DNA from 3 places in the Arthrobacter sp. BG5 genome. Region 1 is predicted to be linked to each of the others. Evidence: riboswitches for the same ligand, from Rfam matches in the RefSeq annotation. Region 1 holds a riboswitch; each other region holds the start of a gene.
The links. A riboswitch is a leader RNA that binds a small molecule or an ion and turns the genes downstream of it on or off. The one in region 1 is predicted to bind cyclic di-AMP.
Positions count from the first base shown of each region.

Region 1 (3,249 bases):
CGGTACAACCACTTCTCCGCTTCCGGCGGGGCGTCGATTTATTGGTCGCCGAAGACCGGCGCGCACTTTGTTATGGGTGCGATCCGGGCCAAGTGGTCGTCCCTGGGCAGGGAGAGAGGGGTGCTGGGGTACCCCATTGCCGACGATTTGAGTACCCCTGATGGCGTGGGGCGGTACAACCACTTCTCCGCTTCCGGCGGGGCGTCGATTTATTGGTCGCCGAAGACCGGCGCCCACTTCGTTCGGGGAGCGATCCGGGCCAAGTGGTCGTCCCTGGGCAGGGAGAGGGGACGGCTGGGCTATCCGGTTACGGACGAATACTCAGTTGCCGTGGGCCGGGCCTCGAACTTCCAACGCGGGAAGTTGACCTGGATATCTGCCACGCGGCTGGTGACCGGCTAACGGCGGCCCAGAGGGGACGGGGCGTGGTGCGGGACGCCGGATGCCTGGCAGGAGGTCCCCGGCTCGGCGCGAGCGGCTGGCGCAGGTCAAAATGGAGCAATGAGCGAGGCCTGTGACTTCATCGACGCGGCGCTGCAGCGTGAAAGTTCCTGGCAGCGGGCCGACGAGGCCCAGGCCCGTTGCGGTCCGGAGCTGGGGAGCTACGGCGCCTCCGTCGGTGCGGTCCGCGGCACCGTCCGGGATGCGCTCCGCCGCTACCGGCACCTGGGCCGCGACGGTATCACCGCGCTGAGCTCGGAATTGTGGGCGGTGCCCGTCTTCGAGCGCCGGCTCGCCGCCGTCGTCCTGCTGCAGTCGTCCCTGGCACTGCTGGACAACTCGGACCTGACCCGCGTCGAGGGCTTCCTGCGCACGGCGCGCCTGCGCGAGCTGGCCGATCCGCTGGCGATCGACGTCGTGGGGCCGCTTGTTGCGCGGCTGGACGGTCAACCCCGTGACCGCGCAGAGGCCGTGATGCGCCGCTGGCTCCAGGATCCGGACGAATGGCTGCGGCGGGCTGCTGTGCTGGCCCCGTTGCGGGGGCTGCGGGCCGGAGACGGCGACTGGGACCGCTTTGTCCGGCTCGCCGGGACTTCCCTGGCGCACCGTTCCGGCGGCGCGAAGGGCAGCTCCGGCAGCAGCCCGGACGGCGACAGCGGACTGGTCCGGGAAGCGTTGTCACGCTTGCTCGCCGAGGCGGGCCCCGACGTCGTCAACCAAGTGCCGGGCAGCCTTCCCTAAGGCTCCGACCTGCGTTCCACCACGGCGTACGCCTTGCCATCGAGGAACTGCCAGTCGGTCACCACCATAAAACCGAGCGCGTCCACCCGGTCGTTTAGGACGTGGATGTCGAAACCGCCGTCGCGCGGTTCGGCGTCCCACGTCGCCACGTGGATTTCCTTCCCCTCGAGAACCAGCAGCTCCGTGTTGACATCGAAATCCTCCTGCGGCTGATCGCTCAACTGGCAGATGGCGACACAGTGGCTGTTCATGGTGGGGCCTCCGGTGGGATCGCTGGATGCCTTCATCCTATGCGTGGCGGCCAGCAGGACCCTAGGGATTTTTCGCCGCCGACAGCAGGCCCCCGTTATCTGAATGTGACATTCCTGCCGGCTGCCGTTACGGTGGATAGGTGCCTGTTTGTATCCGATACGGGCGCTCCCGAGCCGATTTGCCTAACTCTGCCGCGGCCCGGGATCCGAATGCAACCATCTGGCAGAGACGGGGAAACCACATTTGACCTGCACTTTCCGCAGGTCTTGGGGTGAAGCCGCGCAGCGCCCGCTTTGACGGGCCCGCGGCCGGGTGCCTCCCATCCGAATCCGACAGCTCACCTCGCAGGCATTGGGAGAGGCTACAACCATGACTTCAAGCATTACTTCTGCGCGCCATCGGTCCGACGCAACCGCCGGACGGAGCTCAGCATTTTCGGTCAAGTCGAGCACCATCGGCCGCCAGGCCGCGGTTCTTTTTGCCGCCTCCGGCCTGGTCCTCACGAGCGGCATGGCAGCCAACGCCGCCGTTGCACCGGTCGAGCGCGACTCCGCTCCGGCGTCGTCGGTCGACGTTGGCAGCAAGGTATCGACGCCCGTCACCGCTGATTCCGCCGTTCAGATCAGCTTTGACCGCCCGGCAGTCGCCACCACCCCGGCGCCCGTGATCGAGCAGCCCAAGCCCGTCGCCGCACCGGCAGTTGCCGCCGCGCCGGCCGTCGCCGCGGCGCCCGCCGCAGCGCAGCCCGTCGTTGCACAGGCTCCGGCAGCCCCCACCATCACCGTCCAGGCGAAGTCGGCCGCGGCGCCTGCCCCGGCAGCCGGCGGAGTCAACGCAGCGATGCTTTCGGCCGCCTACAGCCAGATCGGCATCACGCAGGACTGCACCGCAATGGTCGAAAAGGCCCTCGGCGCTGCCGGCATCCGCGTGGGCGACCTCGGTCCCCAGCAGTTCATGAACTACGGCAAGGTTGTGGGCACCCCGCAGCCCGGCGACATGGTCGTCCAGTCCGGCCACGTTGCCATCTACGCGGGCGGTGGCCAGGTCATCAGCGGCGGCATGAACGGCAGCAACCAGACGATCAAGCACCCGCTGTCCTGGCTGACGGCCACCGGCGGCGTGACCTTCGTCCGCGCCGGCGCCTAACACCCGCCTCAGCGCCTCTTCCGAAAGCCGGCGACCGGCTGCCACCGTGGCAGCCGGCCGCCGGCTTTTGCATGCCTGCGATGCACCCCGGCCGCTGCACCCTGGCCGGTGTTACGAAGCCGCACCTCAGTGGGTGTAACGCAGCAGGACCACGCCGTTGCCGAACGCCCGGGTTCCCGCGAGCGTGAGCCGGGTCCTGTCATCCGCAGCCTTGAACAGCGGCTTGCCGTGTCCGATCAGGACGGGGTGGATGTAGATCCAGTACTCGTCGATCAGCCCGAGCCGGCGGAAGGCGTCGGCCAGGTCGGCCCCGCCCAGTGCCAGGTCGCCGCCGGGCTGCGCCTTCAGGGCCAGTACTTCCTCAGCGACGACGTCGTGTACCACCGTAGTGTTCCAGTCGGCCCGCTCCAGTGTCCTGGAATAGACGACTTTCGGCATGTCCCGCCAGATTTTGGCAAATTCCACCATGGCCGGCGTGCTGGACGGATCCTGGTCTGCCGTCGGCCAGAAGCCGGCCATAAGTTCGTAGGTGACACGGCCGTCCAGGAAGGCCCCCATGGAGGCCAGTTGCTCGTTGAAGTGGCTGTGCAGTTCTTCGTCCACCCGGTGCCAGTCAATCTCCCCGTCCGGGCCCTCGATGAAGCCGTCGAGGGAAACCTGCAGGGCCAG
Region 1 covers NZ_CM155268.1:443,760-447,008, reverse strand. Annotated here, with positions in the region: gene AC1MBE_RS01990 (choice-of-anchor D domain-containing protein) at 1-402, shown strand, start outside; gene AC1MBE_RS01985 (DNA alkylation repair protein) at 502-1,182, shown strand; gene AC1MBE_RS01980 (hypothetical protein) at 1,179-1,433, opposite strand; cyclic di-AMP (ydaO/yuaA leader) riboswitch at 1,607-1,799, shown strand; gene AC1MBE_RS01975 (NlpC/P60 family protein) at 1,804-2,580, shown strand; gene AC1MBE_RS01970 (dihydrofolate reductase family protein) at 2,707-3,249, opposite strand, start outside.

Region 2 (3,249 bases), 1.4 Mb from region 1:
CTGCCAGCGGACCAGTAAGCGAGTCACCTTCTGGCAGAGGCGGGGGAACCACAACCGGCTGCTGATTCAGCAGCCTTGGGGTGAAGTCCGCTAGCGGCGAGCAAACACCATGAGGGATCCGCTGAGGACGCCCCTGTGTCTGGATGCTTGCACCGGCGGACCGGGTCTTTGATCTCTCTGACCCGAATCCGACAGCTAACTTCGCAGGCTATCCAGAGAGGAACCCTTCTTGACCACCCAGACCGTCAGGGGCCGCCGTCGTGCGACCGGTCCCGCTCCGGAGCCGCGCCCGGCCGCCGTCGTTCTCACCGAGCGCCCGCGCGATGCGCACCGCGACGAGCGCCGCGGCCGGCGCAGCCCGTTCCGCCAGGTAACCGACTTCGCCGCCGTGAGCGGTGTGGGTCAGAAGGCCGGCATCGCCCTCGCGGCCACCGGTCTGGTCCTCACCGTCGCCGTTCCGGCCACCGGCCCCGTGATGGCCACCGAGGCCGGCAAGGCTGGCTCGGTTTCCGCCGCAGCGCAGCCCGAGGTCAAGGCAGCGGCCGCCGAAATCAACTTCAACCGCACGGCGGTCACCACCAAGGGCGACCCGGACAGCAAGCTCAAGCAGCTGCTCAGCGCCCAGTCCGTGGGCACCATCACCCGTGCGGCCTCGGCCGGCAGCCTCGGGGCCCCGCTGGACGCCATGGTCACCGCGTCGCCGTTCGGCTACCGGGTCAGCCCCATCACAGGCGCCGTTGGCGAATTCCACCGCGGCCAGGACTATGCCGCGCAGTGCGGCACCGCGGTGCACGCCGCCGCGAGCGGCACCGTGACTTTTTCCGGCTGGCACCCCTACGGGGGCGGCAACCGGGTCGTGATCGACCATGGCAACGGCCTGGAGACCACGTACAACCACTTATCGTCCTCCAACGTCCACGTGGGCCAGCAGGTCTCGCGCGGCGATGTGGTGGCGATGAGCGGAACCACCGGCGCCTCCACCGGCTGCCACCTCCACTTCGAGGTGATGGTCAACGGGGAAGTCGTTGATCCGCTGGGCTGGCTCTAAGCCGACCCGAGGGACGACTCGCATTTCTGTGACACGCCGTGATCTGAATGTGACATTGAGTCCCAACTGTTGTACCGTATGAAGCACGCCAACTTCTCCGAAGTTGGCGCTCTTGAGTGGATTGCCTAACTCTGCCACCGCTCAAGGTCCGTTCGCATGACATCGTCTGGCAGGGGCGGGGGAACCAATTTTGGTCTTCGCAAGAAGACCTTGGGGTTAAGTCGCAAAGCTTCCCAGGAAGCGGAGCGGCCGGGTGACTCCCATCCGAATCCGACAGCTCACCTCGTAGGCATTGGGAGAGGCTACTTTCGTGTCTTCACGCCACAATGCTGCGCGTTTTCGCGCTGGCGAGGCTCAGTTGAGCCCGCTGAACTCCATGCTCCGCGTCGCCCTTGCCGGCGCCCGGGCTGGATCACGCAACGCAGTTCCCGCTTTTGGCGCGTCTTCGCAGTACACCCTTCGCTAAGAAACCCGTTTCGGGGCGATCCGGCGTACCCCCAAGATGCCGGAGCGTCCTCAGTCCCGCCTGCAAGCAGTGCGGACACTTAGGATCACGAAAGAGAGAACTAAATGACTACTCGTGCAAACATTGCACGCCACCGCGCGGAGGTCACCAAGACCAACTCGCTGGCTGTCATTGCTAAGGCCGTCGGCGACAACGCCGGTGGTATGGGTCGTCAGGCCGCGGTTATCGCTGCAGCCTCCGGCCTGGTTCTGACCAGCGGTATCGCAGCCAACGCTGCCGAGACCAACGTTCAGCGCGAATCGACGTCCGCTTCCGCCATGGAAGTACAGTCCAACGCTCCGGCCACGATCTCCGCGGCCTCCACCATCGCGATCTCCTACGAGAAGCCCGCGGTCAAGACCGCGCCGGGCCCCGTCGTCGAGGCTCCCAAGCCCGTCGTACAGGTCCAGGAAGCCAACACCGACGCAACCGCGCCGGCAGCGGGCTCCACCGCCACCGCCACCGCCGGCACCGGCGCTGCGACCACCGCCTCCGTGGCGACCAAGGCTCCGGCCGCGGTCAGCGGCATGGGCGCTTCGATCGCCGCCGCTGCCTACGCGCAGATCGGCGTCTCGCAGGACTGCACCATGCTGGCCACGAACGCACTGGCCGCCGTCGGCGTCAACTACCATGGCTGGCCGGCAGGTTACCTGTCCCTGGGCCGCACCGTGAGTGCTGCCGAGGCCCAGCCGGGCGACCTCGCTTATTACCAGAACGGCGGCATGGGCATGGCCCACATCGCCGTTTACGTCGGCAACGGCATGGCCGTCCACGGCGGCTGGAACGGTGGAACCACCGCGCTGTACAGCGTCAACGTCGGCTCCGGCCCGGTCTTCATCCGCGTCGGCGGCTAGGACCCAGTCCGGGCATCAGCCCGAAGCATCGTGAAAGGACCCCTGCCCCTGCGGCAGGGGTCCTTTCCGTTAAGCAGCAGGCCGCCCGGCTGCGGCCCTACACGGTGATGCGCGGGCGCCCGGTTGCGGCCGCCGGCGTCGCGGCGCGGGGAAACGCGGCACAGAAAAATTCGGCAATCCGGGCCTTGGGTGTTTACTCTTGTGGTGTCGATCCATAGCCCGACCATGCACAGGGCAGCCGGCCCTAGTGCCCCTGGCGGGTGCGGCCGTGAAGAGGTATGCGGATGCGCACTCTCGTTCTGAATGCTGGATATGAACCGCTGGCGGTAGTCACCTTCCGCCGGGCGCTGGTCCTTGTATTGACCGGAAAGGCCAGTGTGGTGGCCGAAGGGGACGACCCGGTGGTGGGCCCGCAGGACATCCTCGGCCGCCCGTCGGTGATCCTGCTGAACCGCTACATCAGGCCGCGCTACAACACCCTGACGGCTGTCAGCCGCAGGGGAGTGCTCCGCCGCGACAGCCACCGCTGCGCCTACTGCGGCAAGGCTGCCCACACCATTGACCATGTCCAGCCCAAATCGCGGGGCGGCGCGGACTCGTGGGAGAACCTCGTGGCGGCGTGCCTGCGCTGCAATAACGCCAAGGGCGACCACACCCCGGCCGAGATGGGCTGGAAGCTCGGCTTCGTTCCCGGGCCGCCCAAGGGCACCATCTGGCAGATCAAGGAACTGGAGAAGCCGACCCCGGCCTGGGACCCGTTCCTGCTCCCCGAAAAGGCGCACTAAGCCCCGCTCTGACGGCGACCGATCCTGCTGCTCGATGCGGCTAGGCTGGGCTGGTGG
Region 2 covers NZ_CM155268.1:2,810,170-2,813,418, forward strand. Annotated here, with positions in the region: cyclic di-AMP (ydaO/yuaA leader) riboswitch at 1-225, shown strand, start outside; gene AC1MBE_RS13045 (M23 family metallopeptidase) at 230-1,048, shown strand; cyclic di-AMP (ydaO/yuaA leader) riboswitch at 1,196-1,354, shown strand; gene AC1MBE_RS13050 (NlpC/P60 family protein) at 1,619-2,407, shown strand; gene AC1MBE_RS13055 (HNH endonuclease) at 2,692-3,192, shown strand; gene mobA (molybdenum cofactor guanylyltransferase) at 3,246-3,249, shown strand, end outside.
Region 2: it holds a riboswitch for cyclic di-AMP, as region 1 does, so the genes downstream of both, AC1MBE_RS13050 (NlpC/P60 family protein) here and AC1MBE_RS01975 (NlpC/P60 family protein) in region 1, are expected to answer to the same signal.

Region 3 (3,249 bases), 1.6 Mb from region 1:
CAGCAGCTCGATAGGCAGCTCGCGGGAGCCGCGCACCGTTCCAGCGAGTTCGGCCGGCCGGAATCCGACAACCCGGGCGGCCGCCCGGACCCCCTCGAGGCCCGGGGGCAGGGCATCGGCACGCTCAACGCACGCGTGCTGAACGGCACCGTGGCAAGCGCCGGTTTCCTCGCCGGAGACGCCACCCGCGAGAGCCTCTCCTCGGCGGACAACGCCGTCCTCCTGGCGCTCACCCCGGACGGTGCGCCCGTGAACCGCAGCCTTTCGGCCGGCGACTACCGGCTGACCGCGGTACGGGCCCCCTACGGCGACATAATTGTCACCGGACTCCCGCTGGCGGAAAAACAAAACACGCTGGCCTCGCTCGTGTGGACCCTGGGGGTGGTGTCCGCGGGCGGCCTGGTCCTGATCGGCCTCGCCGGCACCGCCGTCATCCGCCGCACCATGAAGCCGCTGGAACAGCTCTCCGAGGTGGCCACCAAGGTCTCCCGCCTGCCGCTGGACGCCGGCGAGGTGGCGCTGGGGGTGCGGGTGCCGGCGTCGGCCGCCCATCCGGGAACCGAGGTGGGCAGCGTGGGTTACGCGCTGAACCAGATGCTGGAGAACGTTTCCAGCGCCCTTGAAGCGCGGCAGGAGAGCGAGATGAAGGTGCGGCAGTTCGTGGCCGACGCCTCGCACGAGCTCCGCACACCGCTCACCGCCATCCGCGGCTATACGGAGCTGATGCGGATGACCGAACACTTCACGCCCGACGGGGAAAAGTCCCTGGCCCGGGTCCAAAGCCAGTCCGAGCGGATGACCACCCTGGTAGAGGATCTGCTGCTGCTCGCGCGCCTGGACGAGGGGCAGCCGCTCAAGCTCACCGAGGTCGACCTCACCCAACTGGCCGTCGAGACGGTGAGCGACGAAAAAGTCATGGCCCCGGACCGCATCTGGCAGCTGGAACTCCCGGGCGAGCCCGTGCTGGTGCGCGGCGACGCGGCCCAGCTTCACCAGGTCATCGCCAACCTCCTCTCCAACGCCCGCAAGCACACGGAGCCGGGGACGAAGGTGGTCACGGGCGTCACGCGGTCGGCGGACGGCAGCGCCGTGGTCACCGTGACGGATAACGGCACCGGCATCGCCCCCGAATTCCTCGGCCGCGTCTTCTCCCGCTTTGCCCGGGCCGACGCCGCACGCACCAACCCGGCGGCCGGATCGGCCTCCCGCCCGTCGCCCCGTCCTGGGGGCGCGACGGCGGGCACGACGGCGGTGGCGACGGCGGCGTCCGAGGGAACCAGCGGCCTCGGCTTGTCCATTGTGCAGTCGATCGTGGCGGCGCACGGGGGAACCGTCGAGGTCACGTCCCGGCCGGGCCGGACGGAGTTCGCCGTCCGGCTGCCCGCGGTGCCGCCGACGGCGTAGCCGGTCCGGACTTCCACAGCCCCCGCAACACATCCTGACCGCACCGGACCCGGCTGACACGCAACTCCCGGGTGGTCCGCACACCCCCGCCCCGCCGTTTCGACGGTTCCGTGCCCGTCCGACGCTTAGCACCATCGAAGCCGCAGGGAACCGTCGAAACGGGCCTGCCCGCCACGGACCCGAAGGCAAGACGCCACTCCGCCGCGGGGGTGTGCCGTTACCTAAATGTGACATCTGACTGGAAGTCCGGTACCGTTTTAGGGTGCGGTCATCGATCTAGCCGCATATCCGGGCTGACGCCAAACTCTGCCGCTTCCCGGATTCCCATGGACCAGGCAGAGACGGGGAACCCAGAGTTCCCGGGCATTCTGCATCCATGCACCCTTGGGGTTAAGCCGCCACGTCGAGATTCCGTGCGGCCGGATTTCGCATCCGAACCCGACAGCTAACTCCGTAGGCGTTGAGAGGCGAACATGACTGAATTCAAGGCTCCCGCGCGCCCAGAAGGCGCTAAACGCACGTCCGACGCCGAGAGCGCCCGCCACCGGGCCGAGCCGGCGAAGCGCACTTCGGCCCTGTCCCGCGCCGGCCTCAGGACAAACGGCAAGCGCGCCGCCGTCGTGCTATCCGCTTTTGCGGTCCTGCTGGGGGCAGGCGCCGCGGGCCAAGCGTCCGGCACGGCCGCGCACACCGCCGACGCGGCCAAGGACACTGCCGCGTCGCTGCAGACCCTGGACTTCGAACGCGTCGGCAGCAACGCTCCTGCATCCCCGGCCGCCGCGAACGTGGAGGCCCAGGCGGCCAAGGTCGCGCCCGCCAAGGCGAAAGCCCCGGCCAAACCAGCTGCCAAGGCCCCGGCCCCGAAGGCCAAGCCCGTGAAGGCCCCGGCGCCCGCTCCGGCGAAGCCGGTGGCCGTCGACGACCCCGCCGGCGCGCAAGCCTATGCCGCCGCCCAACTGCCCGCCCACGGCTGGGCAGCCAGCGAGATGCAGTGCCTGCTGAAGCTGTGGACCAAGGAATCCGACTGGAAGACCACGGCCACGAACCCCAGCAGCGGCGCCTACGGGGTGGTGCAGTCCCTGCCCGCCGAGAAGATGGCCAGCGCCGGCGCTGACTACCGGACCAACTACCGGACCCAGATCAACTGGGGCCTGCAGTACGTGCAGGACCGCTACGGCTCACCGTGCGGCGCCCTGAACTTCCACTACGCGAACAACTGGTACTAAACCACACGCACCGCGGGCCTTGGGCCCGCTAGAAGAAGACCCCGGATCCACAGGATCCGGGGTCTTCTTGTGCCGGCCACGGCACGGTGCCCCAATGCCGGCTGCGGGCAGTGGCACCCACCTGCGGGCAGTAGCGGACGCCTAGCCGGCGGAACGGTTGGGGATGTATTGCACCGCCCATTTGTTGCCGTCGGGATCGGCGAAGTACACGAAATGCCCCCACTCCTGGACGTCGACGTCACTGACGTCCACACCGTTGTCCTTGAGTTGCCGGTGCGCCGCCTGGATGTCGTTGACCACCAGTTGCAGGCTGGGGGCGGTTCCGGGCGGGGCATCGTTGAGGCCCTCGCCAATCGCGATCGAGCAGCCGGAGCCCGGCGGGGTCAGCTGGACAAACCGGATGCCGTCCGAGGGGCGTTCGTCGTAGTCGGCGTTGAAGCCAACCTTGTTCACGTAGAAGTCCTTGGCCCGGTCCACATCGGACACGGGGACGAACACGAGTTCAAGTTTCCAGTCCATGGGCACAGGCTAGTCCCGGACGCAGGCCGCCGGAACCCTTGACCTTCGAAGGCCGTGAACGGGACCGGCGGTGCGTGCATGCGCCCGGCCCTGGACCGGC
Region 3 covers NZ_CM155268.1:2,621,283-2,624,531, reverse strand. Annotated here, with positions in the region: gene AC1MBE_RS12190 (HAMP domain-containing sensor histidine kinase) at 1-1,404, shown strand, start outside; cyclic di-AMP (ydaO/yuaA leader) riboswitch at 1,697-1,879, shown strand; gene AC1MBE_RS12185 (aggregation-promoting factor C-terminal-like domain-containing protein) at 1,878-2,630, shown strand; gene AC1MBE_RS12180 (glyoxalase superfamily protein) at 2,772-3,149, opposite strand.
Region 3: it holds a riboswitch for cyclic di-AMP, as region 1 does, so the genes downstream of both, AC1MBE_RS12185 (aggregation-promoting factor C-terminal-like domain-containing protein) here and AC1MBE_RS01975 (NlpC/P60 family protein) in region 1, are expected to answer to the same signal.